DNA from 4 places in the Bacillus sp. EB106-07-01-XG149 genome. Region 4 is predicted to be linked to each of the others. Evidence: riboswitches for the same ligand, from Rfam matches in the RefSeq annotation. Region 4 holds a riboswitch; each other region holds the start of a gene.
What was found. Region 4 has a riboswitch for lysine ahead of AC3WTA_RS23620 (amino acid permease). Riboswitches for the same ligand answer to the same signal wherever they lie in the genome.

Region 1 (7,826 bases), on a different contig from region 4:
GGGATTGGGAAAAAATCGTTCAAAAAGAATGGCGTACTGTAGATTACTTACAAGAAACAGTACAAACAATTTATGGAATATTCAAAGATTTAGAAGACCACTTATTTGAAAAGTATCCGTTCCTTGGAAAGTATTTACCAGAAGAAATTGTTTTCATCACTTCCCAAGAACTAGAAGATAAATATCCAGAATTAACACCGAAAGATCGTGAACATGCAATTGCGAAAGAACACGGTGCAGTCTTCATTATCGGAATTGGTGATGCACTTCGTTCAGGTGAAAAGCATGATGGACGCGCATCTGATTATGATGATTGGAAATTAAACGGTGACATTTTATTCTGGCACCCAGTATTACAATCTTCATTCGAATTATCATCAATGGGAATTCGTGTTGATAGTAAATCACTTGATGAGCAGTTAACGAAAACAGGTGAAGACTTCAAACGTGAGTACGATTTCCATAAAGGTATTTTAGAAGACGTACTACCGTTAACAATTGGCGGTGGTATTGGACAATCAAGAATGTGCATGTACTTCTTACGTAAAGCACATATTGGTGAAGTTCAATCTTCTGTATGGCCTGACGATTTACGTGAAGCTTGCAAGAAAGAAAACATTCATCTGTTTTAATAGAAGAGAGAGGATAGCTCAAAGAGTTATTCTCTCTTTTTTATAGTGTAAACGAGTGGTTTACAGTGGGTTTTACTAATGGTTTCTTTCTTTTTTGGATCCTTTTATGTAATAATTTGTTAAAGGAGGGGAGGTTATGAGCTTAGGACAACAACTTAAAAAATTAAGAGAATCAAAAGGATTTTCACAAGAAGATGTTGCTAAAAAGATTGGTATAACGAGGCAAGCAGTGTATAAAGTGAAACTTTAATCAGTGGGCGATTTATCCTACTGATTATTAGTTGAACCAATCGGGCTTTTATAGGCAGTTAATCGCATCTGGCTGCCTTGATTGTGCTTAAAAGCTTTGATGAGATTTACTGCCTGTTAAAGCGGGGTAAGTGGGAAAATGATAAAAGTTGCCCTGATATTGAAAATTTAATTTTATTGAGCGAAATGTATAATGTTACGCTCGATGAGTTAATAAAAGGGAACCGAAATTTAAAAGAGAAAATACATATTGATGAAGATGAGGATTTTGAGAAAGAGAATGAGTTTGGTTTTTATATTGGGTTTGGTTTGCTAATTGTGAGTGCTTTCATTGATTATGAAGGAATGCAAGAGATTTTATTAGGAATTGCACTATTCATGATGGTTTTTTACTCTGACGTGAAGAAAGTTATTTTGAATGAGTTCAGATCGTTTTTTAAAAGAAAAGATATATATGATAAGAAGTGAGAAGGGTCCGTTATATTTCCTAGGAAAGAGTATAACAAGTAATTGAATTGTTTTATAATGATTTCGGGATGTTGATAGTATGTTAAAAAGTTTAAACAAGCATAACCCCGTTCTAAAGCTAGGACGGGGTTCAAAATCTAAGTTTTATTAAGCGTAAAGTTCTTTCAAATATTTTTACTTCAGTAAAGACGTCTAATAAAACATTACTTATTTGTTACCGAGTTCTTCCGCTAAACCGATTAAAATTCCTTCGGTTCCACGAATGTAGCAGAGTCGATACGAGTTCTCATACTGAACTACTTCACCAACGAGCTGAGCACCATGCTTAGTCAGTCTGGATACCATTTCGTCAATGTCTTCAACGGTGAACATGACGCGCAAATAACCGAGGGCGTTTACAGGAGCTGTCCGATGGTCTGCTATAGTAGGTGGGGTGAGAAATCGAGAAAGTTCAATTCGGCTGTGGCCATCTGGCGTAACCATCATAGCAATCTCTACGCACTGAGAACCGAGTCCAGTTACGCGACCAGCCCATTCACCTTCAACAGTAGCTCGCCCTTCGAGATTCAAGCCAATCTCCTCGAAGAATGAGATTGCGTTATCAAGTGATTCTACAACGATGCTGACATTGTCCATTCGTAGTAATCGGTTGTTTGCCATAGTTTTTATCTCCTTTTATGTATAAATTTATTATTTAATTATCCTCATAATTATACTAAAATCTTTTCTAAACAAAAAACATCTTGTCACAGCGTAGGAAAATGTGACAAGGTGTTTTCGGGCATAGTATATAAAATCTTGTTAACGAATAACACTTCGTAAACCCTTTACTATTGAAATATGCGCGAACTTTATTTCGTGAATGCTATCATTTCAAGAATTTGATACTGTAATTGCTATTCGATAGAATAACTTCGACTTTCCCACAAAACAGTCCTATCCTGTTTCTATTTATATAGGAAGGAAATAGATTCATATATTTTTTAAAGTTTTACCGGTGGAAATTAACTCATCTGCACTAAAGGCTCAATTTTTGCCATAAATGATTGATGCAGCGCCTCAACACCTGTTACTAAATGAAGGCGGTCAATAACGACAGATACTTTAATTTCTGATGTACTTACCATTTTAATATGAATATCTTCTTCTTTTAAAGTAGTGAACATATTCGCAGCAACTCCTGGATTAGAGACCATACCAGATCCTACAATGGATACTTTTGCTAAATAATTTTCATATTCTACAGATTCATAGTGAAGTGTTTCTTGATTTTGTTCTAATACCTCTAATGTTTCTTTTAAATCATTAGAATGGATTGAGAAGGAGAGGTGAACAGTTCCTTCATTTGTAATACTTTGAATGATGATATCTACATTAATATGTGCTGTTGCCAATGTAGAGAAAACTGTTGAGAGTGCACCTTGTTCTAATCCTTTCATTGTGACGCGTGTAATATTATCTTCAAATGCAATACCTTTAACGATTGATTGTTGTTCCATGTTACATTCTCCTTTTACAATTGTTCCGTTTTCTTGTTCCATACTTGAGCGAACTTCTAACATGACATTATGATTTTTAGCAAACTCAACAGCACGCGGGTGTAATACACCAGCACCGAGGTTTGCTAGTTCTAGCATTTCGTCATAAGAAATTTCATCTAATTTATAAGCATCTTTTACAACTCGTGGGTCCGTCGTATATACACCGGTCACATCCGTGTAAATATCACATTTTTTTGCTTTCAGTGCAGCAGCTAATGCAACAGCAGTTGTATCAGAACCACCGCGTCCAAGCGTTGTAATTTCATGTTCTTCACTGGCTCCTTGGAAGCCAGCTACAATAACAATCGTACCTTCAGTAAGATAAGATTGAATTCGATCTGTATGAATGTCAGTAATCCGTGCACTACTATGTACAGATTCTGTCGTAATACCAGCTTGCCATCCTGTTAATGAAATCGCGTTATAACCTTTTGCTTGTAGTGCCATCGTTAATAATGAAATAGTAACTTGCTCTCCTGTTGATAGAAGCATATCCATTTCGCGTTTACTCGGATTTTCTGAAATCGCGTTAGCAAGTGCTACGAGTTCATCTGTGTTTTTTCCCATTGCTGAAACGACAGAGACGATACTATGTCCTCGTTCATATTCTTCAATAATTAAATTTGCTACATGTTGGATGCGCTCAACGCTTCCAACAGAAGTGCCACCAAATTTTTGTACAATCGTTTCCATTACGAATTCCTTCTTTCATCCATTTTTAAGAATAGATTAGGACATATATAGATCCCAATATTCCTGTAGTTACCAGAGAAAAACAAAAAACACCATCTCAAATAAGTGAGGATGGTGCTGTTACAGGAAAAGGGAAACAGAAAACGGAGCTAATAAAAAAACCGCCAAAAAAGGAATACCATAAAAATGATATCTCTTTTTTGTAGATAGCTCTTCATACATACACTTCTGTACATATGACAGTTCTGTTTCTATTCGAAAACAGCCCCAATCGATAAATGCAGAGAAAATTATCGATTTCGGCAATACTTCCTTTCATCTAATTTCATAGACATCTCTGTGTCTCCATTAGAATAATCATAAGTATCGCAACCTCTATCTCACGTTTTAGGCGAGAGTGTTTGATTTATGAAGTTGTTGGTAACATTTGTTTTATAATAATTTAAATTTTTCGGGGAATCAAGTGTTTTGTATGAATTTTAAAAATTCTTTCTTTTCTTGAAGGAGTTTGTGAAAACTGTAGCAAAATAAATTCATAGCATGTACATTAAATTTATAGTGCATAGGAGGTGGAAGAATGAAGGGGAAAAAGCCTATTTATGTTTCGGCAGAAATGAACACAACAATGGAAAAATTATGGGTATATACACAGGAACCAGATATACATATAGAATGGGATGCTCGCTTTACTGAAATTTCGTATTTAAAGAAAAAAGAAGGAGAACCGCAGAAGTTTTTATATAAAACTAAAATTGGATTAGGACTTGAAATAGCTGGTGAAGGGGAATCGATAGGAGAAATAAGAAAAGAAACGGGTGAACGGATTTCTTCTTTAAAATTTTGGACAGCAAATAAATTATCACTTATTCAAATAGGGCGTGGTTATTGGAAGTATACACCGCGTAAAGAACACATTCATTTTGAGACGCAATATGATTACGATACGAGGTTTGGTCGTATAGGAAATGTAATAGATTTCTATATGTTTCGTCCGTTATTAGGCTGGGCGACTGCTTGGAGTTTTGATGCTTTAAAATTATGGTTAGAAAAGGGACTTCATCCGAGATTACTAATTAGAAGAACAATGACATATTGGCTTGTATGTTTTTTGTTTGCTTTTGTATGGATGTATCAAGGAATAGTGCCGAAACTAGTGTTTACTCATTCAGAAGAAGTAAAAATGCTATCTGTGATAATTGGTTCAACGGAATATAGTATTTTTGTACTTAAAATAATTGGATTATTAGAAATTATTTTTGGTGCCATATGGCTGTTGCCATTTCCAAAACGAAAAGTATTTATCGTACATATTTTTATGTTAATAGCTTTAACGATAGCGGCGGGTTTTACGAATATCGTAAGCTTTACAGAGCCGTTTAATCCAACTACATTAAACGTTCTACTTATGGGGTTATCGATTGTCGGTTATATAAATAGTTCTGATTTACCGAGTGCAAAAAATTGCAAGAGGAAGAGAAAGGAATAATGTATGGCTAATATGTATGAAAGACTATTAGGGGATTCTTATAAAAAACTTCATCCGAAATTACAGAAACGCTATGAGATCACGGAAGAAAATAGCTTTACTGGAGAAGGAGAAATGGATGAAATTTACGGAGGTTCTTTTTTCGTAAAATTGATATTAAAAATTGCATCGAAGTTTAGAATGTTTTTCTCTGAGCGGGGGAAGGAAGTGCCATTTACAATACATAATACCGCTGAGCGAGATGAACATGGAAATGAACTTGTGCGGTGGAATCGTACTTTTTATTTTCATAATAAGAAAAGATACTTTAACGCCATTATGCAGATGGATGAAGAGAATAATGAAATTTTAGATTATTTTGGTGAACCGCAAATACTTGTTTCTACATTGAATTTTCATATTGATGAGGTGGGGGCAATGCATATTTCTTCAAAGAAACAATGGTTTTACATGTTTGGAAGGAAAGTCCCGTTACCTAGGTTTTTATACGGAGAGGCCAACATTGTAGAAAGTTATGATGAAACACTACAATGCTTTCGAATTCATGTACAAGTAAGCAATCCGTTAATTGGTTCATTATTTTCATATAAGGGAACATTTGTAGAGAGGAAATAAATGATATGAAAAATATAATAGTTGGGTTTGCTTGTTATATTATTTTTCTAATATGTGAGTGGTCAAATATAAACCCGGTGGAAGCAATTATTTTATTATCTATTTTGTTATTTATACCGATGTCATTTTGCATCATTGATAAGAAAACAAGAAATGGATCGTATGTATTCTTTTATAAATTTGTATCGCCGCTATATCCAATTGCAGCAATTAATGCAACGTTAGCTTTCGTAACAAATCATTATTTCTTTGCGTTACTTTGGTTTGTATATACAGGAATTGTTGCGTTATTTGGTATAAGTAGATTGCTAGAAAGAGGATGGAAACCGTTAGAGGAGACAGCTATCGATAGTGCGTTTATGTATTTGTTTTTAGGTGGTTTCTGGTTTTTTGCTTCTGTAGCAAAGCTTTCCATTATGCACTTTAGTTCCGACATTGTTTTGCTTACAGCTGCACACTTTCATTATTCGGCATTTCTATTGCCGTTATCAGCTGGTTTAATTGGGAGGAAAAGAGAAAAGAGAAGTAAAGTATATGATGCTATTATGTTTGTCATCGTCATTTCACCTATGACAGTTGCAATAGGAATTACGTACTCGAGGGTATTTGAATTTTTTGCAGTGTTCCTATATTTATGTGCTATTTATAGTTATGGGATTTATGTTTGGTGTACGAAATTTAATGCTGTTAGTGCAAAAGTTCTCCTAATCATATCTTCTAGCACACTCATGGTAACAATTATGTTTTCACTTGTATATTCATATGGGAATTTGAAACATGTAATGACGATTACAATTGCTCAAATGGTTTGGATTCACGGTGTTGTCAATGGAATTGGAGTAGCGTTACCCGCATTTGTCGGCTGGATGATTGAAAAGAGTGCTCCGAATCATAAATATTACGGGAAACCAATGAGCAGGTTAATAGGAAATACGACAGTTGGTGAAGCATTTTTACATAACAGAAGTTTAATAGATAGCAAGGAATACAAAGGTTTAGTTGATAATATGAACGATTTTCATAGTGAGGGATTTGACATGGCGAAGATTCCTTTAAGTATTACTCGTTTTTATGAAAATACAAAAGAGTATGAGTTACAATCGCATATTAAGTGGGCTCGTTGGTTTCGTCCGGTTGCATTTTGCTATGAGAAAATGAGTAAGCGTGTAGGACAAATACATTTAGGAATGGGCGGTAGGTGGGAAACGATGCATGGCTCTATCGTCGGGATAATAGATGAGAAAGATGGAAGAGAGAATGTAAGGGCTTGGCTAAGAAAAAATGAAGCAGGAGAATCTATTTTTGTAGCTCTTTACTCAAAGCACACATATAAGAGCGAGACATATATGAATATTGCATTACCTTTACCATATTCGAATATGACGGGGGTTTTAAAATTATGTAATAAGAGTAATGATTTAATCATTACTAGTAAGCTGAGAAGAAATGGTAAAGGAGATGAGGGGATTTATTTACATACTCGTTTCTTTACAATTCGTTTACCGTTAGCAGAGACTTTTATTATAAAGGAGAACACGAATCACATATTAGAAGCTAACCATAGAATGTGGATATTTGGAGTTAAGTTTTTAGAAATTGATTATGAGATTAAGAAAATAGAAGGAAAGTGAAAAAAGCTTGGAGAGATACCAAGCTTTTTTTACGTATGCGTAATTGTCATAGCAACTTGTTTATCTAAGTCTTGGTCCCAAACACGTTGAATTTCAAACGTACCTATTTCAAAAAATAATGGGAATCTCTCTTTAAACCAATCTTGCATAGGAAGATTTAGTGCTGTATCGATTGCTACCCATGATAATTCGCCTTCAGGAGGATTCAAAAGGAGTTCACCTTCAAATGAATCTGTCCAATAGTTAAATACCATATATCGAACATTTTCTTTCGGATTTACGTATTCATCTAATCCCTTAAAAGTTAAATTTGAAACAAGTAATCCAGTTTCTTCTTTTACTTCTCGTTTAGCAGCTTGAACGATACTTTCTGGGAAATCTACTTTTCCGCCAGGAGCGATGTAGCCAGGAAAACCTCGATGATCGGGGCGTTTTATAAGTAAAACTTCATTATTTCGCTGGATCATACACATTGTATAGATGCGGTGCTCGATGTTATGAGAATTTTGAG
Region 2 (7,826 bases), on a different contig from region 4:
GTAGTGGCAAAAATATTAGTAGCAGGGAAAATTCCAGCAATCGGATTAGAACTATTAAAGGATCATGATGTAGAAATGTACGATAAAGATGCGTTAATTTCTTTAGATGAATTAACAGATCGTGTAAAAGATAAAGATGCATTGTTAAGTCTACTTTCTACAAAGGTGACAAAAGAAGTTATTGATGCGGCACCTAATTTGAAGATTGTTGCAAACTACGGTGCTGGTTACGATAATATTGATTACTCGTATGCCGGAGAAAAAGGGATTGCGGTAACGAATACACCGAAAGTATCAACTGAAGCGACAGCAGAATTAACATTTGCACTTCTTTTAGCAGCTGCACGTAGAATTCCTGAAGGTGATACATTATGTCGTACAACTGGATTTAATGGATGGGCACCATTATTTTTCTTAGGCCGTGAAGTACATGGTAAAACAATTGGAATTATTGGCCTTGGAGAAATCGGCAAGGCAGTTGCAAAGCGTGCGAAAGCGTTTGGAATGAATGTTTTATATACAGGACCAAATCGAAAGCCTGAAGCTGAAAGTGAACTGGAAGCAACATATGTAACATTGGAAGAATTATTACAAACAGCAGACTTTATTACAATTAATTGTGCTTATAATCCGAAATTGCATCATATGATTGATGATGAACAGTTTAAAATGATGAAGAAAACAGCGTATATTGTAAATGCTTCACGTGGACCAATTATGAATGAAGCGGCACTTGCTCATGCATTAAAAACGAATGAAATTGAAGGAGCAGCTCTTGACGTATTTGAATTTGAACCGAAAATTACAGAAGAGCTAAAAGGATTAAAGAATGTAGTACTTGCTCCTCACGTAGGGAACGCAACGTTCGAAACGCGTGATGCGATGGCTGAAATGGCAGTAAGAAATATTTTAGCCGTATTAAACGGTGAAGAGCCAGTAACACCTGTAAATCAAAAGGTATTGGTTACAAAATAAAGTGAAGCTTTAATGAGAGTGGGCTTTTACGGCATAAAAAGAAACCTTCCGGAATCGGAAGGTTTTTCTTATTTTTCTTTATTTGCTCTTTTAGATGGTCTTTGTCTAAGAAATTGAGATAGCATATACAAAATATATAGTGGAATGGCAATGAATAAGAAAACAGAAAAATTACCGAACCCTGTTTGGTACATTGTTATAATGATTCCAACTAAAAATAGTGTAATAATGATGCTATATCGTGGAATTGGTACATCTTTTAAACTTGGGATACGAATACGGCTCACCATTAAAAATGCGAACGTTACAAATACTGTAATAAGAACGATTTTTGGAATGGTATGTGAAAATAATGTTAAGAAAGCAACAAGCCCTCCGGCTGCTGTAATCGGTACGCCAGTGAAATATTTCATTGAAGTAGAAGATGGTGTTACATTAAATCGTGCTAAACGGTATGCTCCGAAAAGAGGGAATAGTCCCGCTATGTATAGTCCGATGATTCCGTAATTGGAGAAAGATGTGTAATACATGAGAACAGCAGGTGCTGCACCAAATGTTACGACATCCGCCAGCGAGTCAAGTTCTTTTCCCATTTGTGAATCAACACGTAATAAACGAGCAACACGTCCATCAAGACTATCTAACATCATCCCGATAAGTACTAAAATAGCAGCTGATTTATAATATCCTAAAGATGCATAGCCGATAGATAAGAATCCACTATATAAATTTCCGAGCGTAAATAAGTTTGGAATAGCTGCTCTATACAAAATCTGATCCCTTGCTTTCTGTAATAAATTCTTAATTAGTTTATGAAATTTTACTTATTTTATCATACCATAAATTTCTTCCTCATACGAAAAAAATTCCCAATTTGTGAAAGATTTCATAGCGGAATGATTTGAAAAATAAGTAAAAAAAGAAGCAACTTTTATAAAAGTTGCTTCTGGCGCTATTCAAATTTCGTTGTCATTGTTCCGGTTTTATAACGATTGTTAGGGTCGAAACGTAATAAGTCTCCATAAATGAGTTTGTCGGAGAGTTTCAATTCAGTTTTTGCTTTTTCAATATTTGGTTGACATAATGAAATATCCGCTTCTTCACCTGTATTTCGTTTATAGCACATGTTTTTTGTATAAACATAGTTTTCCGAAACGAAGCTACCATCACGCATTACCATAAGTGGATCTTCTTCTTTAATAAATAGGTCAGTTCCAAATTCAACTGATTGATTTGTTTTAATACCAAGTAAATGAAGTAGTGTTGGTTTAATATCAATTTGACCAGATACTTTAGAAATGACTTTTCCTTCTTGACCAGGTACATGAATAATGAGAGGGACGCGTTGTAATTGCATAGAATCAAACGGTGTAATAGCGTCTTTCCCAAGGAACTGAGCCATAGCTGTGTTATGGTTTTCAGAAATACCATAATGATCTCCATAAATGACAATAACGGAATTATCATACAGTCCTTCGTCTTTTAATTGTTTAATAAATAATTTCAGAGATTCATCCGTGTAACGAACGGTTGGGAAGTAGCGGTTTACAACACCACTTTCCGAATTAAACTCATCAACATATTGATCTTCTGGATTTAAAAGAAATGGAAAATGGTTTGTTAAAGTAATAAATTTTGTATAGAACGGTTGTGGTAAAGATTTTAGCTTTGGAATCGATTGTTCAAAGAACTCTTTATCTTTTAATCCCCAACCGACAGACATTTGTTCTGTGCCTACGTAATCATTTAAATTAAAGTAACGATCATATCCAAGTGCAGGATACATTACATCACGATTCCAAAACGTTTTATCGTTGGAATGGAAGACAGCAGAAGAATATCCGTATTTTTTTAATTGTTCTGGTGTAGCTGTATATTCATTTGTTGCGTGAGTAAAGAATACAGAACCGCGGTCTAACGGATAAAGTGAATTTTCAACGATAAATTCAGCATCAGAAGTTTTACCTTGTCCTGTTTGATGATAGAAGTTATCGAAATAAAAACTATCTTTAATAAGTTCATTTAAAAATGGAGTAATTTCTTTTCCATTTATTTTTTTATTAATAACAAAACTTTGTGTAGATTCCATTGAAATCAAAATTACATTTTTACCTTTTGCAGCTCCAAATAAGTTTTTATCAACTTGCTTATCTTTTGAGTCTGTATAGTTTTTAATTTCAGAGAACCCGTCACCACTTGCAAATACACGTTCAGCTGAAGATTTAGATTGAAGTGTAATATCAAATAGATGATATGTGTATAAACCTAAATTTTTCACGACAGTTTGACGATCAAATGAGCGTGAGAACATTTGTGGTTTATAAATAACTGAAACAACAATTTGTAGTGCTAATAAAGCTGTTACACCGCTAAAGAAAGTTCGCTTCTCAGTGCGAGAAAGCGGCGTCTTGTCACAAAATGCTGGGAATTTACGCGAAAGAAACATTAAAATAATCGCATCTGCAAATAAAAGTAATGTTTTGTACGTAAAGAGTTCTTTTATACTTGTCCCTAAGTCAGCCATATTATTTGTTTGGAATAAAACTGGGAACGTAACGAAATCGTTATAAAACCCATAAAACATTGCATTTCCAAATAAAATAAAGGACAGTATAAAACTGATTCCAATTATAATGCGGTTTCGGTGCTTAGATGCAAGTAAAGCAAAACCGAAAAATAAAAGTAACGCAGCTAGCGGATTAATAAAAAGCATAAATTCTTCAAAGAAATTATCAATTTTAATATCAAATGCTAGCTTGTACACAATATATGTTTTTATCCATAATAAAACGACTGCAACGAGTGCAAATCGCAGTTTTGGAAACAGACGTTGTAGCATAATATACTCCTCTCCTAAAAAGCATGACAGTTCTTGTGAGCCGGTTTGGTTAGCGCCTCATTTTATATATACGAACAGTCCTTTGTTATTATGTTTATTATACTATGAGTATCATTATACGAAAATAAAAGAGAGTTGTGGGCTTTTTTATAATAATTGAGTAGAAAAAGGGCAGTGGGAGACAATAAAACGGAGTTTCTATGTATGATAATTATCGTGCGCAGAAAGAATCGTGTAATAATACGGAGGTTATAATGCGAAAATTATTATATTTTATAGTATGCAGTAGTGTTATACTTTTTGCTTCACCGAGTGTGTCGGTAGCCCAATATGATGCACCTCTTATGGAAGATGCCCTTTATTCTGTTTTATTTCCGAAAATAAATAAAGCAATTGAAAAGCAATATGGGAGCTTGAAGCCTTATCAATGTCCTAAAATTATTAGTTTAAAAAAAGTGTATAGCGGTACATATTTATTTCAAGCAAGTATTGAAGTAACGAAGTATGAACGAGTTGCTGGGAAAATTGCTCCACCATTTGAGAAGGTAACGATTACATTTAATAATGAAGAAGGCGAATGGGAAGTGTCAAAGATTTCAGTAAAGCGCTTACCAAATGATACGAAATTAAACTGTAAAAAAACAATATAAAAAATTGTTTGACAAATAAAATGGTCCTTTGGTATTGTTAATAGCAACAATTAGATGTTTGAAAATTAAATAGACTTACCTCATCTACTCTCAAAGGTAGAGGCCGCGATAGGAAAGAGTAAGCTATGGGAGATTTAATGGAATCTGTGATCATAGGTTGAAAGGGACTATTGCCGAAATATAAGAATAACCATCTTATTCATATATTGGGACTACATTGAATAAATGTAGTACTGTCATAATATTTCTTTTATGGAGAGCTATTTGGAGATGTTGATGCGGTTTCTTATTTTGAGGAGATAACAACTCGTTTATTTTTTCAATATATATTTTTCCTAATAAGAAACGCGTGTGAACATTGTTCCGCGCGTTTTTTGTCTATCTAAAAGCGTGCTGCAATGAATAGAAGATTGGGGTTATGAGTTTTAGAGGAAATAAGGGAGGAATTCAAATGTATTTACACGGCACAAGCCGAATCAATGGGCAAGGACACTTAGAAATTGGAGGGTGCGATACGACGCAGCTAGCAAAACAATACGGAACACCACTTTATGTATACGATGAAGAGTCTATTCGAGGAAAGTGCCGCGCGTTTCATCGTGCGTTTAAAGAAAGTGGTTTCTCTTATCAAGTAGCATATGCAAGCAAGGCGTTCTTGTGCATGGAGATGTGCCGAGTAGCTCGTGAAGAGAATATGTCATTAGATGTTGTTTCTGGTGGGGAATTATATACTGCGCTTCAAGCGGGATTTCCAGCATCTCGTATTCATTTTCACGGCAATAATAAAACAGAAGAAGAAATCGTGATGGCTCTGCAGGCAAATATTGGTTGTTTTGTCGTAGATAATTTCTTAGAATTAGAAATTTTGCATGATTTAGCAGTGCAACATGGGCAATTTGTGAACATATTAATCCGTGTAACGCCTGGAGTAGAGGCGCACACACATGAATATATTACAACAGGTCAAGATGATTCGAAATTTGGGTTTGGAGTTTCAAATGGTCAAGCGATGCAAGCAATTGAGCTTGCTTTACAAAAATCAAATTATAATGTGTTAGGAATTCATTCACATATCGGATCGCAAATATTTGAAACGGCTGGATTTGTTCGAGCGATTGAAGTTCTTCATCAATTTTTAGAACAGGTGAGAGAACGCGCGAACTATGTAGTAAAAGTATTAAATGTAGGCGGAGGATTCGGAATACGCTACACAGAGTCAGATACGCCATTAACTCTTGAGACATATGTGCGAGCTGTAACAAGTGCAGTGAGGGAACAATTTACAGTATGTAATTATCCCTTGCCAGAAATATGGGTTGAACCAGGCCGTAGTATTGTAGGTGATGCTGGAACGACAATTTATACAGTCGGATCTGTGAAAGACATTCCTGGTATTCGGAAATATGTATCAGTGGATGGTGGGATGACTGATAATTTAAGACCTGCTTTATATAACGCTCGTTATGAAGCGATGTTAGCAAATCGAGGGAATGATGAGAATGAGGAACTTGTTTCGATTGCTGGGAAGTGCTGTGAGAGTGGAGATATGTTAATTTGGGATATTACTCTACCGAAAGTTGCTTCTGCCGATTTACTAGCAATTTCTTGTACAGGGGCATACGGGTACTCGATGGCGAATAATTATAATCGAATTCGTAGACCAGCTGTCGTCTTCGCGAAAGGCGGCACATCACAAATTGTTGTAGAACGCGAAACATATGAAAATATTATTGGGAACGATCGCATACGTATTAAAGAACTTGTTTAAATAGAGAAAAGGAGTTGTTCGGATGGGCAATTCCTTTTTTGTAAAATAAAATAATTAAAATATATCGGAAAACTAGGATTGAAAAAAATCAGAATTGTGATAAAATACAAATACAAAGCTTATCAAGAGAAGCGGAGGGAACTGGCCCGAAGAAGCTCGGCAACCTGCTTATAGAAAGCAAGGTGCTAAATCCAGCAAAATGGAATCCATTTTGAAAGATAAGGTAAAATATATTACCGAACAGTCTTTTCGAAATGGGAAAGATTTTTTTTATGAATAAAAAGGGGGGCTGTTCGCGTGAGTGTACGGGAACATTTTGAGGAAGTATCTGAGAAAATTCAAGCGATGCTTGCTGATATGAAATATGGTTCAATTACAATTGTTGTGCAAGATGGGAAAGTCATTCAATTAGAGAAAAGTGAAAAGGTACGTTTAAAGTAAAAAGCGCTGACTAGAAAAACTAGAGGCGGTTTTAACCTATTATATTAGGTTAAAACCGTCTTTTTGCTTTTACAGGGGGAAAAAACATGTTGACGTATGAAACGTGGGAAGAAAATAATGTTCCATTTTCAGAAGAAGATGAAACGAAAGGCGCGCTATCAGTATTAAGTTGGGCTTATAAAGAATATAAAAGTGAAATTGTATATGCATGTAGCTTCGGAGTGGAAGGGATGGTATTACTGCATCTTATAAACCAAGTAAATCCATCTGCTAAAGTTGTATTTTTAGATACAAATGTTCATTTTCGAGAAACGTATGAATTAATTCAAAAAGTGCGGGAACGATTTCCTTCATTAAATATTATAGAAAAACAGCCGGAACTTGCACTTGATGAACAAGCGAAGTTGCATGGTGAGAAATTATGGGAAAGTAATCCGAACCTTTGTTGTAAAATTAGAAAAATTTTACCGTTAGAAAAATCATTAGCAGCGGAAAAAGCGTGGATTTCGGGCTTAAGGAGGGAACAATCAGAAACACGTAAGCATACAAAGTTTATAAATCAAGATCATCGTTTTCAATCGATTAAAGTTTGTCCACTCATTCATTGGACGTGGAAAGAAGTGTGGCGATATGTATACAAACATAGCTTGCCGTATAATCCGCTGCATGATGTTGGATATCCAAGTATTGGTTGTGAGAAGTGTACGTTACCTGTAGGTGAGGGTGGAGATTCGAGAGATGGTAGGTGGTCTGGAAAAGTGAAAACAGAATGTGGTCTTCATTACCAATAAGATGAATTTGAAAATAAAGCTAAGAGAGGGTATAGAAAATGAGTATAAGAAACGAATTAGTAAACCGTATAGAGGAGACTTACGACGTATCGCAAATCGAAAAAGAAATTGAACTAGACAACATTGCGTTAAGTGATTTAGAGCTATTAGCGACAGGGGGATATAGCCCACTTACTGGTTTTTTAGGAAAGAAAGATTATGATTCGGTCGTAGAAACGCTTCGCTTAGCAAACGGGAGTGTATGGAGTATACCGATTACATTACCAGTAACAGAAGAAGTAGCAGAGAGTCTGAAAGCTGGAGAGGAAGTAAAACTTGTTAACGCTGAAAATGTATATGGTGTCATTCAAATAGAAGATATT
Region 3 (7,826 bases), on a different contig from region 4:
TTCATCTGCACGAAGCATATCTGGGGAAAATCCGCCTGGTATGAAGAGGGCATCAAAGTTATCTGGAGAAACATCATCAATACTTTTATCAATTACGACTTCACTTTTTCCTCGTTTACCGTGTACCGTTTTACCTTTTTCCATTTCAATAGTTGTTAATTCATATCCCTTTTGATTAAAAGCTTCTACTGGCTCTGTGTATTCTGTGTCCTCGAAATAATCCGTTATTAAAATAGCAATTTTTTTACTCATTCTAATCCGCTCCTTATATTATATTATATTATCGGTTCCAGAATCATCCTTGAGCAATGTCTTTTATAAAGTGAAACTTTAATTCATATTTTTTCATTCCCTCCAGTTCCTTTGCCCTGTTACTTTAATACATACCCTTTTTGTTAGCGCGTAAACATGTATTATCGTTTTTGTATGTAAAAATCATAAAATGTCGGTTGTTTCAGTGATTCTTGTTTGAGGAAGAAAAATAAAAAAGCCAAGGAGATAATTTATCTTCTCCTTGGCTTTAAGATAATTCTTTTCGTTAAAACGCAGAAACGCGTTGCTTCGTTTTTGGTACAATAATAAATTTGATCCAGAGTACCCCGATAATCATAATGATAAGGCTATGTAAAAATTGACCTGTAGCAATGAGTATAACACTTGAAAATACAATGAGTTGAATGCTTAGTAATATAAAGATTAAGCGAAGAAATTCATTCATTCGTTTTTCAGTATTAATTGGATATAATGCTACGATAATATTTCCCGAAAAATATTTCCACAGGGAACGGAGCTGCATAGAAATCATATATAGGACGATATATGCGATAGCGCCTTTTACGTATATGTTTGGTATAAAATATAAGGCGAAGGCACCGATTAAGCCTAAGCGAATATATATACCGAAATAATCATTCCCGCGTAAAAATGCTAGTGTATGTAAATAGAAGAAAGTTGCTCGTTTTTTATGTAATAAAGGTTCAATCCAATTTGTAAGCCATTTTCTTTTATTTACTTGCTTATTCAGTTGCGGAACATCGGTGAAAATGCTAGCAAATTGATAAAAACGGACGTTCATTTTTTCTTCTTGCTCGATTATGTAATCCCACGGTATTCGTTTTGTAGGCTGTTTTTTCGTATATAGAAGTAGGAAAGCAAGTAGTAAGAGCAATCCGCCTAATATGAGAACATGTGCCGAGTAAAACAGCATGAAAATGATTAAGGCGTTACAAGCAATACGAATAATGAACCATATATTTTTTTCATGACTATCACGCCAGATCCAATGTGTATACATGTTCCAAGCTTTTATAATCATTAAAACGATAAAGATTGTACATAAGAAAGGTACAGTTAATTGTAATGATTGCAGTGCAAGTGGAACGAGAATAAGGAACGTAAATAATAATGGGAAAAGCTGAATGATGTAATTATATAGAAGAGATTTTTTAAAATAAGATGTTAGTTTCTCTTCTAATGCAAGCAAATAGACAGCATCAGGTTTTTGAATAAATGTACGGATAGGACATCTCGTTATAATCGCTGTTAGGACGATTGTAATAAGTAATAAAGATAGTCCTTTAGAAGGAGCTGTCTTAAGAAACTTTGCATAATAGTAAGCACCTATACAGGCAACGAAGATAAAGCTATATAGTAAACCGTTAATCATACGTGCAAAGTATGTAATGATATTTTGAATATGTTGTTGGAAGCGGCTGCTCCATAGTGATTCAATTGACATGTTTTTCACCTCTTTGTTCTATTATATATGTTTTACAAAAGAAAAAACGAGCAAATTGCGTTACGCAACTTGCTCGTTTTTCTTTTCGTTATTTTTTTTCTGATCACGATTCATTAATGGATAGAAGGCAAAGCCAATTACGAATAAACCAATTCCGAGAAGGAACGTTTTTATATCGGCTGCGCCGGTTTTAATAACCCATAGTGCGTAGCAAAGTGCGATCACTGCGATTATGCCATCTGTAATTCTTGCCCGCATTTCATTTTTATATGTTTCACCAGTTGCGACTAGTTTTAACTGGAAGATTGGTGAAACGAGATATGGAATGAGGTAGGCTAGTGTTGATACGGTAATAACGAATGTATAAGCTTCCGCAATTGTTCCGGATAGTGTTGAGAATAAGAACACTTGCGACATAATGTTTGTTAGTCGTAATGAGTAAATTGGACTTCCTTTTTTATTTGTTTTCGTGAAGAAGGAAGGGAAGAAACCTTCTTTTGCTGCTTGATACGGTACTTCTGAGCTTAATAAAATCCAGCCTAATATAGAACCGAATAGGGAAGTAAGAGCAAGTAATGCCATCAGTTTCCCGCCGCCATGACCCATTGCAGCATTTAATGCATCTGCTAATGGACGTTCAGAAGCTTGTAATTTATCAACGTGAAGTACACCCATTGTTAAAATGGTAATTCCTAAGTAAATCGCAACTGTAATAAGTAATCCTGCAACTGTTGCGCGTTTTACTGTTTTAGGAGAGGTAGCACGGTTTGATAAAAGTACTGCCGATTCAATTCCGATAAATGCCCAAAGCGTTGTAAGAGCAGCTAAATTTACTTGTGAAAGAAGGCCGTGTGATACACCTGATTTATCGATCATCGGTGTGTACCATTGTCCAAACTTAGAAGCTTCGAATGCAAATAACGTAACGACGATGAATAAAAGGAATCCAGTTACTTTCGTTGTTGTTGCTAAGAAGTTTAGCTTTCCAGCTCCACTTACACCGTTTGTTAATATAATATGAGTTCCCCAAAGTAAGATGGAACAAATCGTAAATGTAATTAGTTTTCCGACTTCTATGTTAAAAGAACCGATTGAAAATAGTAGTCGTGTATCTTTCATAATTGGGAAAAAGAGTGATAAATATCCCGCGAAAGATGTAATGATGGCAACGTTACTTGCCCAGTTTGCAACCCAATATCCCCATACCATACTGAAACCAGCCATTTTTTTCTTTTTTGGTGATGAGAATAAAGCATATGCATGACTTTGTGGTCCTGTCGTTAAATCAGGACGACGAATTGCTAAATTACCGAAAACAAGAGCTAGCATTAAAACACCAAACCCTGTTGTTAACCAAGCTAAAGTGACACCGAGAGGGCTTGCTGTTTGTGCCAACGTACTTGGCACCATGAAAATACCAGCGCCAACCATGTTACCGACAACGAAAGCTGTTAGTACCCAAAAGCCCCATTTTTTTTGTTGCATAGAAAATACCTCCAAAGTTAGTATAACCAAGTCAAGCGAGGAGATATGTATGTCTTCTTAGTAGAGAAGAAAAGTCCCAAACAAAACAAAAAAAGCACGTAATTTGCCGCTACATGCTTTCTATCTTATAAGAAACCCACGACATACCTCTCGATAGCTCTCCACAAACGAAACGTTTCGTTTGTGACAGTTCTGCACTTATTAAATGCAGACCCAGCAAGTGTGCATGGTGGACACGACTTACTTCGGCAATCATTCCTTTCTCATTCCTTCATCAATGCCACTACATCTCCTGAAACGATACTCTTAATGATTGCAACCTCTACCTCACCGAGATACGAATGAGGATTTAAATATTAAATTAACGTAGTTAAGAGTAACAAATGTATTTTTATACGTCAATGGATATAGTAATAATCAGATTATAGAGAAGAGTTTGTTATTAGGAATGAATAATTATTTGATATAAAAAGAAGCTAATCTAAAACTAGATCAGCTTCTACATATAAGATTAAACGAAGTTTAATACAGTTACTTTTTCACGTGTCATAGACTCAAGGCTCTTACGAATACCTTGTGCGCCCATACCTGAACCTTTTACACCGATGAATGGGAAGTGGTCAGGGCCGCGCTCTGTGCGTCCGTTAATTTGAACAGAACCAGTTTCGATTTTGTTAGCAATTGCAAATGCTTTGTTAATGTCTTTTGTGAAGACACTTGCTTGCAAGCCGAACTCTGATTTGTTAGCAATCTCAATTGCTTGCTCATCTGAAGAAACACGGATGATTGGAAGGATTGGGCCAAATGGCTCTTCCCAAGCAACTTTCATTTCTTCTGTTACGTGGTCGATTAATGTTGGGTAAATTAAGTTACGCTCACGTTTGTTACCGATAACGATTGTTGCACCTTTTTCAACAGCGTCGTCAACTAAACCTTGAACGAAGTCAGCAGACTTGTCGTCGATTAATGGAACGATTGTGCTGTCTTGTTCTGGAGATCCAACTGATAGCTCAGCTACTTGCGCTTTTAATAAGCTAACAAGCTCGTCTGCTACGTTTTCGTGTACAAGTACACGTTTAATAGCAGTACAACGTTGACCAGAGTAAGAGAATGCACCGCTTACGATATGGTTTGCAGCATCTTGTAAGTCAGCATCTTCACGAACGATACCAGGGTCTTTACCACCAAGTTCTAATACAAGTGGAATCATTGCAGCTTTTTTCGCTAAATGTTTACCTGTGTTTGTACCACCTGTGAACGATACCATATTGATGCCTTCGTGTTCTACTAAGTAGTCACCAATTACAGAACCGCGTCCTGTAGCTACGTTTACAAGACCTTTTGGAAGGCCAGCTTTATGAAGTGCTTCAACCATTTTAATACCACTAATTGCACCTTGAGTTGCTGGTTTGAAAATAACAGCGTTACCCATAATTAATGCTGGTGCAAGTTTTGCAGCAGATAAGTTTACTGGGTAGTTAAATGGTGCGATTGCTAATACAACACCAAGTGGTGCGCGTTGGATGATCGCAAGTTTAGATTTCGTTCCGCCAGGGAAGCTATCGCCCATCATGCTTTCTCCGTGCATATGAAGAGCTTCTTCGATTGTGTAACGAATGAAATCAGCTGTACGAACAACTTCTTTCTTCGCATCTTTATAACCTTTACCGACTTCTTTCATAATGATATCGGCAATTTCATCTTGCATATTTACGAGCTCATCAGCCCATTTATATAAATATTTTGCGCGATCTTGTAGAGAAGCTTCCGCCCATGATTTTTGAGCTTCTTTTGCAGATGCAATTGCTTCATCTACTTCTCCGCGAGTAATTGCTTGTACTTGTCCAATTACTTCGTGTAAGTATGGAGATGGAATTTCGATTGTTGCTCCCGAAGAGCTTTCTCTCCATTCTCCGTCTAAATAAAATTTGTACGTATTGCTAGTTGTCATGATTAGTCCTCCTAAAATAGCAACTTGTAAGAGTGAGTATAAGGTGATTGTAGGGTGTTTGATAGCATTTTTCAAATGAAATGTTTGTGAAAACGATTTCTTATTCTTTTTTTATTTTGTATGCCCTTTCTTACAGAAAATTCCCTTATTTCAAAATGATGTAGCGTATATTTTTATTCGATTTGTAAAAAAATAATTGACAGAATACTCAATAAAGTTGTAAGATTATAAATGGAAAATAAATGAAGGGGGTGTGCGTAATGATTGTAATCGTAAATGTAATGGGCTTAGCTCTGTTAAATGGCAGAAAACATTCATATCATTACGCAACCCGTGCGGATATATAAGGCATCTTTGTCTTATAAAAAGCGTACGTTGCGTATATCGTAACGTACGCTTTTATGCATTTTTGTGCATATCGTCAAGCGGCGGTATGCTTTTTTTTGTTTATTTTCCACGTTACTATATAAAAATTTGGAAGGTGGAAAAATGTGATGAGACTGTATGGATTACGAAATGTAAATGTGATGGGTCTGGATAGTGGGTAAAGAAATGGGAGTGAAACGAGAACGAGAAGGGAGAGGTTACATTGTTATCAGTATTACTAAAGCTAAAATGGTTTTTTAAAGAGCATTGGAAGAGATATAGTATCGCCATTGGAGCTCTTTTAATTGTGAATATAGTTGAAGTCATTCCCCCGAAAGTGTTAGGGGTTACGATTGATAATATAAAAACAGGAACGTTAACGAATGCGGCAATTATGCAATTTATTCTTATTTTAATAGGGGTTACGGTAATTGGATATGGTCTTACTTTCGTTTGGCAACATCAGCTGTTTGGGGGAGCATTCGTACTGGAGAAGACGATGCGCTCTAAGTTTATGGGGCATTTACTTAAGATGACACCGACGTTTTATCATAAAAATCGTACTGGTGATTTAATGGCGAGAGCGACAAATGATTTAAAAGCAATTGCTATGACAGCTGGTTTCGGTATATTAACGCTCGTGGATTCGAGTTTATATATGCTTACAATTGTCTTTATGATGGGATTTACAATCAGTTGGGAGCTTACATTTGCGGCGCTTATACCGCTTCCGATTATGGCGTATGCGATGAACATATATGGAAAGAAATTGCATGAGAGATTTACAGTTGCGCAAGATGCGTTCGGAGATATGAATGATAAAGTACTCGAATCGATCGCCGGCGTGCGCGTTATTCGTGCATACGTACAAGAGAATGCAGATGAGGGAAGGTTTCATCATTTAGGAGATGACGTCTACGAAAAAAATATGAAGGTAGCGAGAATTGATGCATTATTCCAACCAACTGTTAAAATGCTTGTTGGCCTTAGTTATTTAATCGGTTTAGTGTATGGTGCGTATCTTGTATTTCAATCAAAGGTGACACTTGGTGAACTTGTTTCATTTAACGTGTATTTAGGGATGATGATTTGGCCGATGTTTGCAATTGGCGAATTAATTAATGTTATGCAAAGAGGAAACGCTTCGTTAGACCGTGTGAATGAAACATTAGCGTACGAACCGGATGTAAAGGATCCGAAAAACCCAAAGCTTGTACAAGAGCCAGATTATATTCAGTTTGATGACGTTACCTTTTCATATCCTTCATCAAATGAAAAAAATTTAAAGAAGGTTTCATTTACATTAAAACAAGGGGAGACGCTTGGAGTTGTTGGAAAAACAGGAAGCGGAAAAACGACGCTTGTACGTCAGCTTCTTCGTCAATATCCGCTTGGTGATGGGGATATTGCGGTCTCTGATGTGACGTTAGATAAAATAACGAATGAAAATGTACTCGGGTGGATTGGGTATGTACCTCAGGAACATATTTTGTTCTCAAAGACAGCGAGGGAAAATATTTTATTTGGGAACCGAGAAGCGACGGAAGAAGAACTCGAGAAAGCAATTGAAATTGCGGCGTTTACAAAGGATTTAGAGTTTTTACCAGAAGGGTTAGAAACGCTCGTCGGAGAGAAAGGTGTTTCTTTATCAGGAGGGCAAAAACAAAGGATTTCGATTGCGCGAGCTGTTATTCAAAATCCAGAAATTTTAATTTTGGACGATTCTTTATCAGCTGTTGATGCTCGTACGGAAGCAGCGATCATCGAGAATATAAGAACAGAAAGAAGCGGAAAGACGACGATTATTACGACGCACCGTTTATCTGCCGTACAACATGCGGATTGGATTCTCGTTATGGATGAAGGTGAAGTAATGGAAGAAGGTACGCATGAACAGCTTATTCAAAGCGGAGGCTGGTATGCGGAGCAGTTTGAAAGACAACAAGGGGAAAGTGAAAGTGCGGATAGTGGGGTGAAAATATGAGCGTATCAAAACGATTGTTCCAATATGCGATGAAAGTAAAAGGGACGATTTTTGCAGCGATGCTAATGTTATTTATTTTCGTCATCGCAGAGCTTGCTGGTCCTTTCGTCGCGAAAACGATGATTGACGATCATATCGTCGGGATAGAGAAACCTTGGTATGAAACAGAACAGAGTGAAGAGGCTGTTTCGTATAATGGTGCCTTTTATAAGCGAAGTGATCGCTTCCAGGAAGGTGAGAAAAAAGGAAAAGAAGTACGCGTGATGCAAGTCGGTTTTCAATATTACTTTGTACCGAATAAA
Region 4 (7,826 bases):
GATAGGTTTTGCAGGTAAACCAGGTATGGATGTACTTCCTATATGTATTACTTTGCTTATACCGAGAGGAGCAAGCAGTTCATATAGTTGCTGCTCTTCACATCTGCCTTTATCTTGCCAATCAGGATTTGCATTCACTATCTCTACTGACTCATTCGCCCATACAGGCCAATCGTTCGGATTCTCTTTTTTATCCATCCAAAACATCTCCTTTCACGAATTGTTTGCTGTATAAACAATATTAAATTTCTTTAAATACAACTACTGGATCATCAAAGTTATTATTCCGAAATATAACATCCGCACAACTTTTCGGATTATGCTCATCTATATACATCTTACAGGCAGCATGATATCTGTTTAAAAACATTTTCTCTGCTTCTTCATAACTTCCAAAAGTCTCAGTCTCTCGCTTTGCACCACGTTTTCTCGCCATCTCAAAATCTGTATCTACAAAGATTTTGTAATCAAATAAATGCTCAACATCTTTTTTCAATAGAAACGTTCCATCTACTATTAATATCATATTTTGCTTGGCCACTTGTGGCTTATTATGTACAGGCATATCCGTTATTAAGTTATGAGAAATCGTTTCATACTGTAAATTCCCGTTAAGCTCTAAAGGCTTTAATAATCTTTCTTTAAAAGCTGTATAATCGTGTGCATCTTCATAATACCCTCTTGCAGATTCTTTACCTTTTGCATAGCGAACCGCTCTCGGATTATGAAAATCATCAATGCTGGCGCGTGTTACTGGTAATCCTCGTTTTTTTATTTCTTCAGCTATTTCGTTTGCAAATGTTGTTTTTCCTGAAGCTGTAATACCACTTACTCCAACTCTTGTTGGATGGGTTAAGTTTAATTTTAAAATATGATCTACAATTTCTTTCATGCGTTGTATTCGGTTCAAGATATTTCCTCCTACAATCAGTTTACATAATATAATTATAGGTAACAATCCGTTTCATTATTTGTCGGTAAGGCGATATCCTATTTCGAATCGTTAATATATTTGAAGTTACGATAGATATATTATAATTGGCTTACTTTCCCTTAAACCCCCGATATAAAGCAGTCCGTAATTCTTGTTTGTATTCTTCAATTTCTGGCATATCGAGTTCTTCTGCTAGTCTGATAGCTAATTCAATATCATACGGTACACGTACGAGTTGAATAGAAAAGCTTGCGGCTTCTTTTTCATTGTAAGTTCCTTCGAATATTAAATAAGAAGCTTGTGTAATTTCAAGAGGATTACCTACGCTACCAGCATTGCATAACGTTTTCCCTCTGAAATTTTGAACGAATGCTTGGTGAACGTCACCGTAGCAAACGACATCGGGTTTTCTTTCCCCTTCTATATTCTCTGTGAGCTCACTGTTTTCGAACATACTAATACGCTCTTCTCTTGCAGCGTGTGGTTGAATTCTTTCATATAAACTTCTAGGTGAAGCGTGGAACATACGAATCAATTTGCCGCTCATAAAAAATTCGATTGAAAATGGTAAGCTTCTTAAATAGTCATTTTGTTCTTCCGATAATTGTTTTTGATGCCATTTTAACGCTTCAAATTCAGTCGGTTTTGTAATAAAATCATCCCAGTTCCCCATTACAACTCCATCACATTCTTTACGAATGATTTCAATTACTTCGCTAGAATGAGGACCTTTTCCGACTAAATCTCCAAGACAAATAATGTGCTTTATTCCTCTTACTTTAATATCTTGCAGCACAGATTCTAATGCTGGAATATTACCGTGAATATCTGAAATTACCGCTATTTTATCCATATGAATCCCTCCATTACTTATTGTTTATTCTATCCTCATGTTGTGATTGATACCATTTTGGAATATAGGATGAAAAATTGTTATGATCTTCTAAAATTACGTTCAATCTTTCCTTCATATCATCTACTAAATGTGGCGTGCTTCGGTTTGTCCATACGATATCAGCTGGGAATGTCATTGCTGCATATAATGAATACAGTTGCCAAAAATGAAGTGACGGTTCTCCCACGCAATAACCGTGAACTTGTCCAACCGCAAATGGTTTACTTATTCTTGTAGTAAAAATCGCTACGTTATAAAAATCGTGTATTGGGTCGCCAAAATCATATCCTCCAAAATCGATAACGATAAATTCCTTATTATGAATCATACTATTTGCTGGATGGAAGTCATCGTGTAAAAAGGTAATAGGGCGATTTTTCAATAATTGTTTATGCTCCCCTACAAAACTTAATACTGGCTTCAAATTAAGGAAGTCTATTTCATAGTTTGCTAACGCTTCTACGTATCTTTCGTATTTATTCCATCGAACCGTTCCCCATTTATTACTTGCACTTTCTCTTCCAATTGAGTGGATCCTCTTTAATACTTCCCCTGCTTTTCTTCCTGCATTATACTGTTCTTCCACCGATAGCTTCCCTAAACCTTCTTCACCATTTACACCTTGGGCCCATTCAAATACTTGTACACATTTATTTAATTCCTCAAGTTTTATGAAATGAATTAACTTGGGCGTTGGAATATGTAATAACTCTAATTGTTTCATATACGTATATTCTTCTTGTTTACGTTCAAAATGAACAGCATCACATACTTTCACAAAATAAGTTTCTTCGTTCTTTAATTCAACTTTATATTTTTCTTCATGTGAAAAACCTTTTGAAATAGCTGTACACTTTACAATACGATGCCATTCTAGTTGTCTCTCTATCTCTCTAAGCATTTCCTTCACAACATTCACCTCTATCAATATATGTACAAACTACCTAACACTTCATGCTCTCGTTTATTTTCACCTTTAAACTCCACTGCAAATGGATATTCGCCATGATGCTTCAAACGTTCTAGTACTAACCCTTCTCCTATTGGTTCACAAAACTGCACATGAACATCACCAAATGATACGCTTTGACACTCCGCATTCCATTCTTCATTCTTTGTGATTGAGCTTGCAGTTAGCCCCATTACTTCTTTCCATTTCCGTACTGTTTCTCGAACATTTTTCACTGCGTAATGAATCGTTTCAATTTGTTGTACTTTATTTTTATGTTCAGTGATTGTTCCTATGTTACGTAAATCGTTTCTTCTTTCTTCATCCGTTTCATTCCACTGTATGAAGAAAGGTAATTTCGGTCTGTTTTCCTCTTGCTTTACAAATAACATTTTCCACTCTAAAAGACGGCCATCTTTTCTTATACGTTTTCCTTCAAATGGTCCTATCGTATGTAAACCGTGCTTACTAAAATTATTTGCTAGGTCTTCAATGGCATCTGTTCGAATTGCGATTTGTAGCATTCCTTCTCCGTCTTGTAATTTTACTACTGTTTCTTGTACTAATGGATTGTCTGCTTTCTTCGCTTTTTCTTCATGCTGAACTGCTAAAAATTCTATATAGGATAAATCAAAATAACATAAACTATTCCAAGTACCCCAAGTAATATGCTCTCCGCCTATTGCAGTATGAAATCCACGCTCCTGTATTTGTTTTGCCGCTTCCTCCGGTGTACCATATACTGCGTGTACGAGATGATCAAATCGTAACATGTCTTTCTCCCCTTTCTCTCCATCCTTTTATTGTATATTTTATTTTTCTTTCATTCAATTCAAAAAACTTTAAAACCCAGTTGATTTATACGATTAATATGTATTATAATGAAACAAATTTAATTATTGCTGATTGGAAAAACCAAAGGCACTTTTCTCATACGGGAAAAGTGCCTTTTTCATTTATTATTACAGGGGGATTATTTATGCAGAAATTAATTGTCTTTGCTATTATCGGATTTTTCGCTCAATTGATTGATGGGGCACTTGGAATGGCGTACGGGGTAACATCTACCTCACTATTATTAATGTTTGGTATCGCACCAGCTGTAGCTTCCGCATCTGTTCATTTAGCTGAAGTCGTTACAACCGCCGCTTCTGGTGCATCTCACATCAAATTTGGAAACGTTGATAAATATACCGTTTCCAGGCTTACATTACCAGGAGCAATTGGCGCATTTATTGGGGCATGTTTTTTAAGCAATTTACCTGGCGATGTAATTAAACCGTACATTTCCGTATTTTTATTTACTTTAGGGGTTTATATTTTATTACGATTCATCATTCAAAAACAAATTGTTACTTCAAATAAACGTATGTCTGCAAAACAGCTTGTTCCGCTTGGCTTATTCGCTGGATTCGTTGATTCAACTGGTGGTGGTGGCTGGGGTCCGATTACGACACCTGTACTTTTGGCAAGAGGAAATGAAGCTAGAAAAGTTATCGGATCTGTAGATACGAGCGAATTTCCTGTTTCACTCGCTGCAACAATTGGATTTTTCATTTCACTTGGATGGGAACAAGTAAGCTGGGTTTGGGTATTTTCTCTCATGCTCGGTGGTATCGTTGCGGCACCAATCGCTGCATGGCTAGTACGCATCGTTCCTTCTCATTTACTTGGCGTATTAGTTGGTGGCCTTATTATCTTTACAAACATTCGTACATTGCTTACTACATTTAAAGTTGATCCAACTATTATTTCACTTTCTTACGTGGCAGTTGGTCTTGTCGTTATTATTTCTATTTTCATTGCTGTTCGCAATCATTCCAAGCGTTCTAACGCATCGACAGCCGGATATCCGAATGATCAAAAACAAATGCTACCATAACGATAAAAATACCGCCCGATATACTTCGAGCGGTATTTTTTATTTTTCTATTTTCCAATTAATCATCGTTTCTGTAGTGTCAATTCTCTTCATATGTAATTTCTCTAATACACGAATCGAGCTATCATTTTCAAGAAGTGTCTCCGCAATAATCGTTTCTACTTCTCCTGTTTGAAAAGCCCAATTTATTAATTCTCTTACAGCTTCTGTCGCATACCCTTTATTCCAATATTTCTCAATAAATCCGTAACCAATTTCTACTGTATGTTCCTCATTTGGTTTCCCTTTAAATCCTATATCACCTAGAACGATGTCATCTTCTTTGCGAATGACATACCACGCGCCCCAAGGTAATAAAACCTTATTTTGTTTTACATTTTCTACATGCCCTACAATATGCGGACCACTGTTATATCCTTGCTCGTTAGCAACTTGCATACTCTCTTCTGTACACGGTACTATATAGAGTCTTTCTGTTTCTAATTTCATGTTAATTTCCCCTTTTTTGCTTAAACGTTTTTTTAATTATAACAAAAAATATGACCTTATTATGAATGTCGAATTATTTTTTCAGAATTTTCTTTTATTTTTAAAGGGTTTTTCAATATTTTTTGCGAAACATTTGTATAACAATTTATTTATTTGTTTTTTGTTACATAACAGTAGGTTCGGGTGGAGTTTTGCAAGCGTTTCCTATACAATAACCGATATTTTTTGACTTTTCCTAACAAAATATCTTGCAATATATTCAGAAAGTCATTACAATTGCCATATATTAAAAATCTTAGCAATATATCAAATCCTCATCAATCCGATGAGGTAGAGGTTGCGACTTTTATGAGTAAAACGGACGAGACACAGAGAATGTCACCAACTCCGTTTGAAAGGAAAAGTTGCCGAAGTTTATATTTCTTCTCTGGAAATATGAGCTGGGGCTGTCTCCGAAAGGAACAGAACTGTCACGTTTACAAAATTACCGTGTAAACGTGGGGTGCTATCTTAACGGAAGGGTATGATGGGGTGGTTATTTGTGAAACGTTCCGCCTAATTCCTTTGGCGGTTTTTTGTATTTTTCTCCCCCGCTCCTTCCTAACCTACAAGAAAAGGAGTGTTGAACATGAATAGCGCAACAAATCAATCTACCTCTAAAACGCAAACTACACAAGGACAAGGTGAATTAAAACGCGGATTAAAATCTCGTCACCTTACGATGATTTCTCTCGGTGGTACAATCGGTACCGGACTATTTCTTGCCAGCGGTGGTGTCATCCATACAGCTGGTCCTGGCGGTGCACTAGTCGCATACGCCGCAATTGGAATTATGGTTTACTTTTTAATGACAAGCTTAGCTGAACTCGCGGCTTACATGCCTGTTACCGGATCTTTTAGCACGTATGCAACAAAATTTGTTGATCCATCCCTTGGCTTTGCACTTGGATGGAACTATTGGTATAACTGGGCCATTACAATTGCTGCTGAACTCGCTGCTGTAACATTAATTATGAAATTTTGGTTCCCAGATACCCCTTCTCTTATTTGGAGTGGATTATGTTTAGCTATTATTTTCCTTTTAAACTATTTATCTGTTAAAGGGTTTGGTGAATCTGAATATTGGTTCGCACTTATTAAAGTAGTTACTATTATTATCTTTTTAATTGTCGGCTTTATGATGATTTTCGGAATTATGGGCGGCGAATCTGTTGGCTTTAAAAACTTCACTGTTGCAGATGCACCATTTAATGGCGGCATTATGGCAATTATCGGTGTATTTATGGCTGCTGGGTTCTCATTCCAAGGAACTGAATTATTAGGTGTAGCTGCTGGTGAAACTGCTGATCCAGAGCGTAACATTCCAAAAGCAATTCGTTCTATCTTTTGGCGTATTCTTTTATTCTATATCCTTGCGATTCTCGTTATCGGTTTATTAATTCCTTATACGACTGAAAGCCTTGCTGCAAGCGATGTAACAGTAAGTCCATTTACACTTATTTTTGAAAAAGCGGGCGTTGCCTTTGCTGCTTCTGTTATGAACGCTGTTATTTTAACGGCAGTATTGTCTGCTGGTAACTCTGGTATGTATGCATCAACTCGTATGCTTTGGGACTTAGCTCGCCAAGGAAAAGCACCAAAGTTTCTTGGTAAATTAGATAGCCGCGGTGTACCTGTTAACGCATTAATCGTAACGTCAATTGTCGGTAGTATCGCTTTCATTGCCTCTTTATTCGGTGACGGTGTTGTATACATTTGGTTATTAAACGCATCTGGAATGTCTGGCTTTATCGCATGGGTCGGAATTGCAATTAGTCATTACCGTTTCCGTAAAGCATATATCGCACAAGGAAAAGATTTGAAAGACTTACCATATAGAGCAAAATGGTTCCCGTTCGGTCCAATTTTCGCATTTGCACTTTGTGTCATCGTAATTTTAGGTCAAAACTACGGCGCATTTATGGGCGAATCAATCGATTGGAACGGTGTACTCGTTTCTTACATCGGTTTACCACTCTTCTTAGTACTATGGTTAGGATATAAATTTACGAAGAAAACGAAAGTGATTCCGCTCGATAAATGTGAATTGAAATAAAGTGAAACGAGCAAACAAATATGTTTGCTCGTTTTTTATTCCGATGCTTCTCCCTTCCCTATTTCTCCTGTTTTTGCAATAATAAAGGAAATATATATAAAGGTTGGGATACCATGAACATTCGTATTACTGATGAAGCAAAAGCAGCTATACATAAATTAGAACGTGAAGATAAAAAGATCATTCGCATTAGAGGAACAATGACAAACTCTTGTAGTATTTTCGTTGATGTTGATTTAATTTGGGATACATATGATGCAGATGATGTTGTATATAAAGATGCCGAGTTTATCGTACAAATGGATTCATTCACGAAAGACTACACTGGTGATACGGTGAAACTTGATTATAAGACGACAGGTTTTAGTATTACGACTCCGAGTGAGACTTTAGTTTATGGATTGTCGATTAAAAAATAAAAATTGTTTTCAGCTGACAAATGAGGTGAAAAAATGGGTAAATATGTTCCGTTAAAATTTTTATTTAATGAAGAATTAGCAGAAATAATGGCTGATTCTATTTGTAAACACGATCCTAATTTTCCGAAAAGAAACTTCGTATCTTCCGTAACATGTAAAGTTG

Region 1: linked by a shared signal. The riboswitch ahead of AC3WTA_RS16395 (aspartate kinase) and the one ahead of AC3WTA_RS23620 (amino acid permease) in region 4 are both predicted to bind lysine.
Region 2: linked by a shared signal. The riboswitch ahead of lysA (diaminopimelate decarboxylase) and the one ahead of AC3WTA_RS23620 (amino acid permease) in region 4 are both predicted to bind lysine.
Region 3: linked by a shared signal. The riboswitch ahead of AC3WTA_RS24625 (amino acid permease) and the one ahead of AC3WTA_RS23620 (amino acid permease) in region 4 are both predicted to bind lysine.

Annotation. Positions count from the first base shown of each region.
Region 1 is NZ_JBYTDP010000003.1:780,538-788,363, forward strand. It holds gene asnA (aspartate--ammonia ligase) at 1-632, shown strand, start outside; gene AC3WTA_RS16380 (helix-turn-helix transcriptional regulator) at 769-882, shown strand; partial or broken gene AC3WTA_RS16385 (helix-turn-helix domain-containing protein) at 1,011-1,349, shown strand; gene AC3WTA_RS16390 (VOC family protein) at 1,557-2,009, opposite strand; gene AC3WTA_RS16395 (aspartate kinase) at 2,354-3,583, opposite strand; lysine riboswitch at 3,783-3,969, opposite strand; gene AC3WTA_RS16400 (DoxX-like family protein) at 4,161-5,069, shown strand; gene AC3WTA_RS16405 (DUF4166 domain-containing protein) at 5,073-5,684, shown strand; gene AC3WTA_RS16410 (YndJ family protein) at 5,690-7,315, shown strand; gene AC3WTA_RS16415 (8-oxo-dGTP diphosphatase) at 7,345-7,826, opposite strand, start outside.
Region 2 is NZ_JBYTDP010000003.1:459,267-467,092, forward strand. It holds gene AC3WTA_RS14705 (NAD(P)-dependent oxidoreductase) at 4-975, shown strand; gene pssA (CDP-diacylglycerol--serine O-phosphatidyltransferase) at 1,044-1,745, opposite strand; gene AC3WTA_RS14715 (LTA synthase family protein) at 1,928-3,814, opposite strand; gene AC3WTA_RS14720 (DUF3888 domain-containing protein) at 4,069-4,464, shown strand; lysine riboswitch at 4,554-4,735, shown strand; gene lysA (diaminopimelate decarboxylase) at 4,916-6,232, shown strand; SAM riboswitch class I at 6,349-6,457, shown strand; gene AC3WTA_RS14730 (YezD family protein) at 6,530-6,673, shown strand; gene AC3WTA_RS14735 (phosphoadenylyl-sulfate reductase) at 6,760-7,464, shown strand; gene sat (sulfate adenylyltransferase) at 7,503-7,826, shown strand, end outside.
Region 3 is NZ_JBYTDP010000008.1:98,125-105,950, forward strand. It holds gene AC3WTA_RS24615 (type 1 glutamine amidotransferase domain-containing protein) at 1-252, opposite strand, end outside; gene AC3WTA_RS24620 (ABC transporter permease) at 539-1,738, opposite strand; gene AC3WTA_RS24625 (amino acid permease) at 1,799-3,223, opposite strand; lysine riboswitch at 3,370-3,556, opposite strand; gene gapN (NADP-dependent glyceraldehyde-3-phosphate dehydrogenase) at 3,735-5,174, opposite strand; gene AC3WTA_RS24635 (ABC transporter ATP-binding protein) at 5,764-7,524, shown strand; gene AC3WTA_RS24640 (ABC transporter ATP-binding protein) at 7,521-7,826, shown strand, end outside.
Region 4 is NZ_JBYTDP010000007.1:125,161-132,986, reverse strand. It holds gene AC3WTA_RS23655 (GrpB family protein) at 1-198, opposite strand, end outside; gene AC3WTA_RS23650 (nucleoside/nucleotide kinase family protein) at 242-910, opposite strand; gene AC3WTA_RS23645 (metallophosphoesterase family protein) at 1,044-1,787, opposite strand; gene AC3WTA_RS23640 (aminoglycoside phosphotransferase family protein) at 1,801-2,739, opposite strand; gene AC3WTA_RS23635 (VOC family protein) at 2,754-3,551, opposite strand; gene AC3WTA_RS23630 (sulfite exporter TauE/SafE family protein) at 3,650-4,660, shown strand; gene AC3WTA_RS23625 (GNAT family N-acetyltransferase) at 4,700-5,149, opposite strand; lysine riboswitch at 5,473-5,665, shown strand; gene AC3WTA_RS23620 (amino acid permease) at 5,778-7,244, shown strand; gene AC3WTA_RS23615 (iron-sulfur cluster biosynthesis family protein) at 7,358-7,663, shown strand; gene AC3WTA_RS23610 (DNA alkylation repair protein) at 7,697-7,826, shown strand, end outside.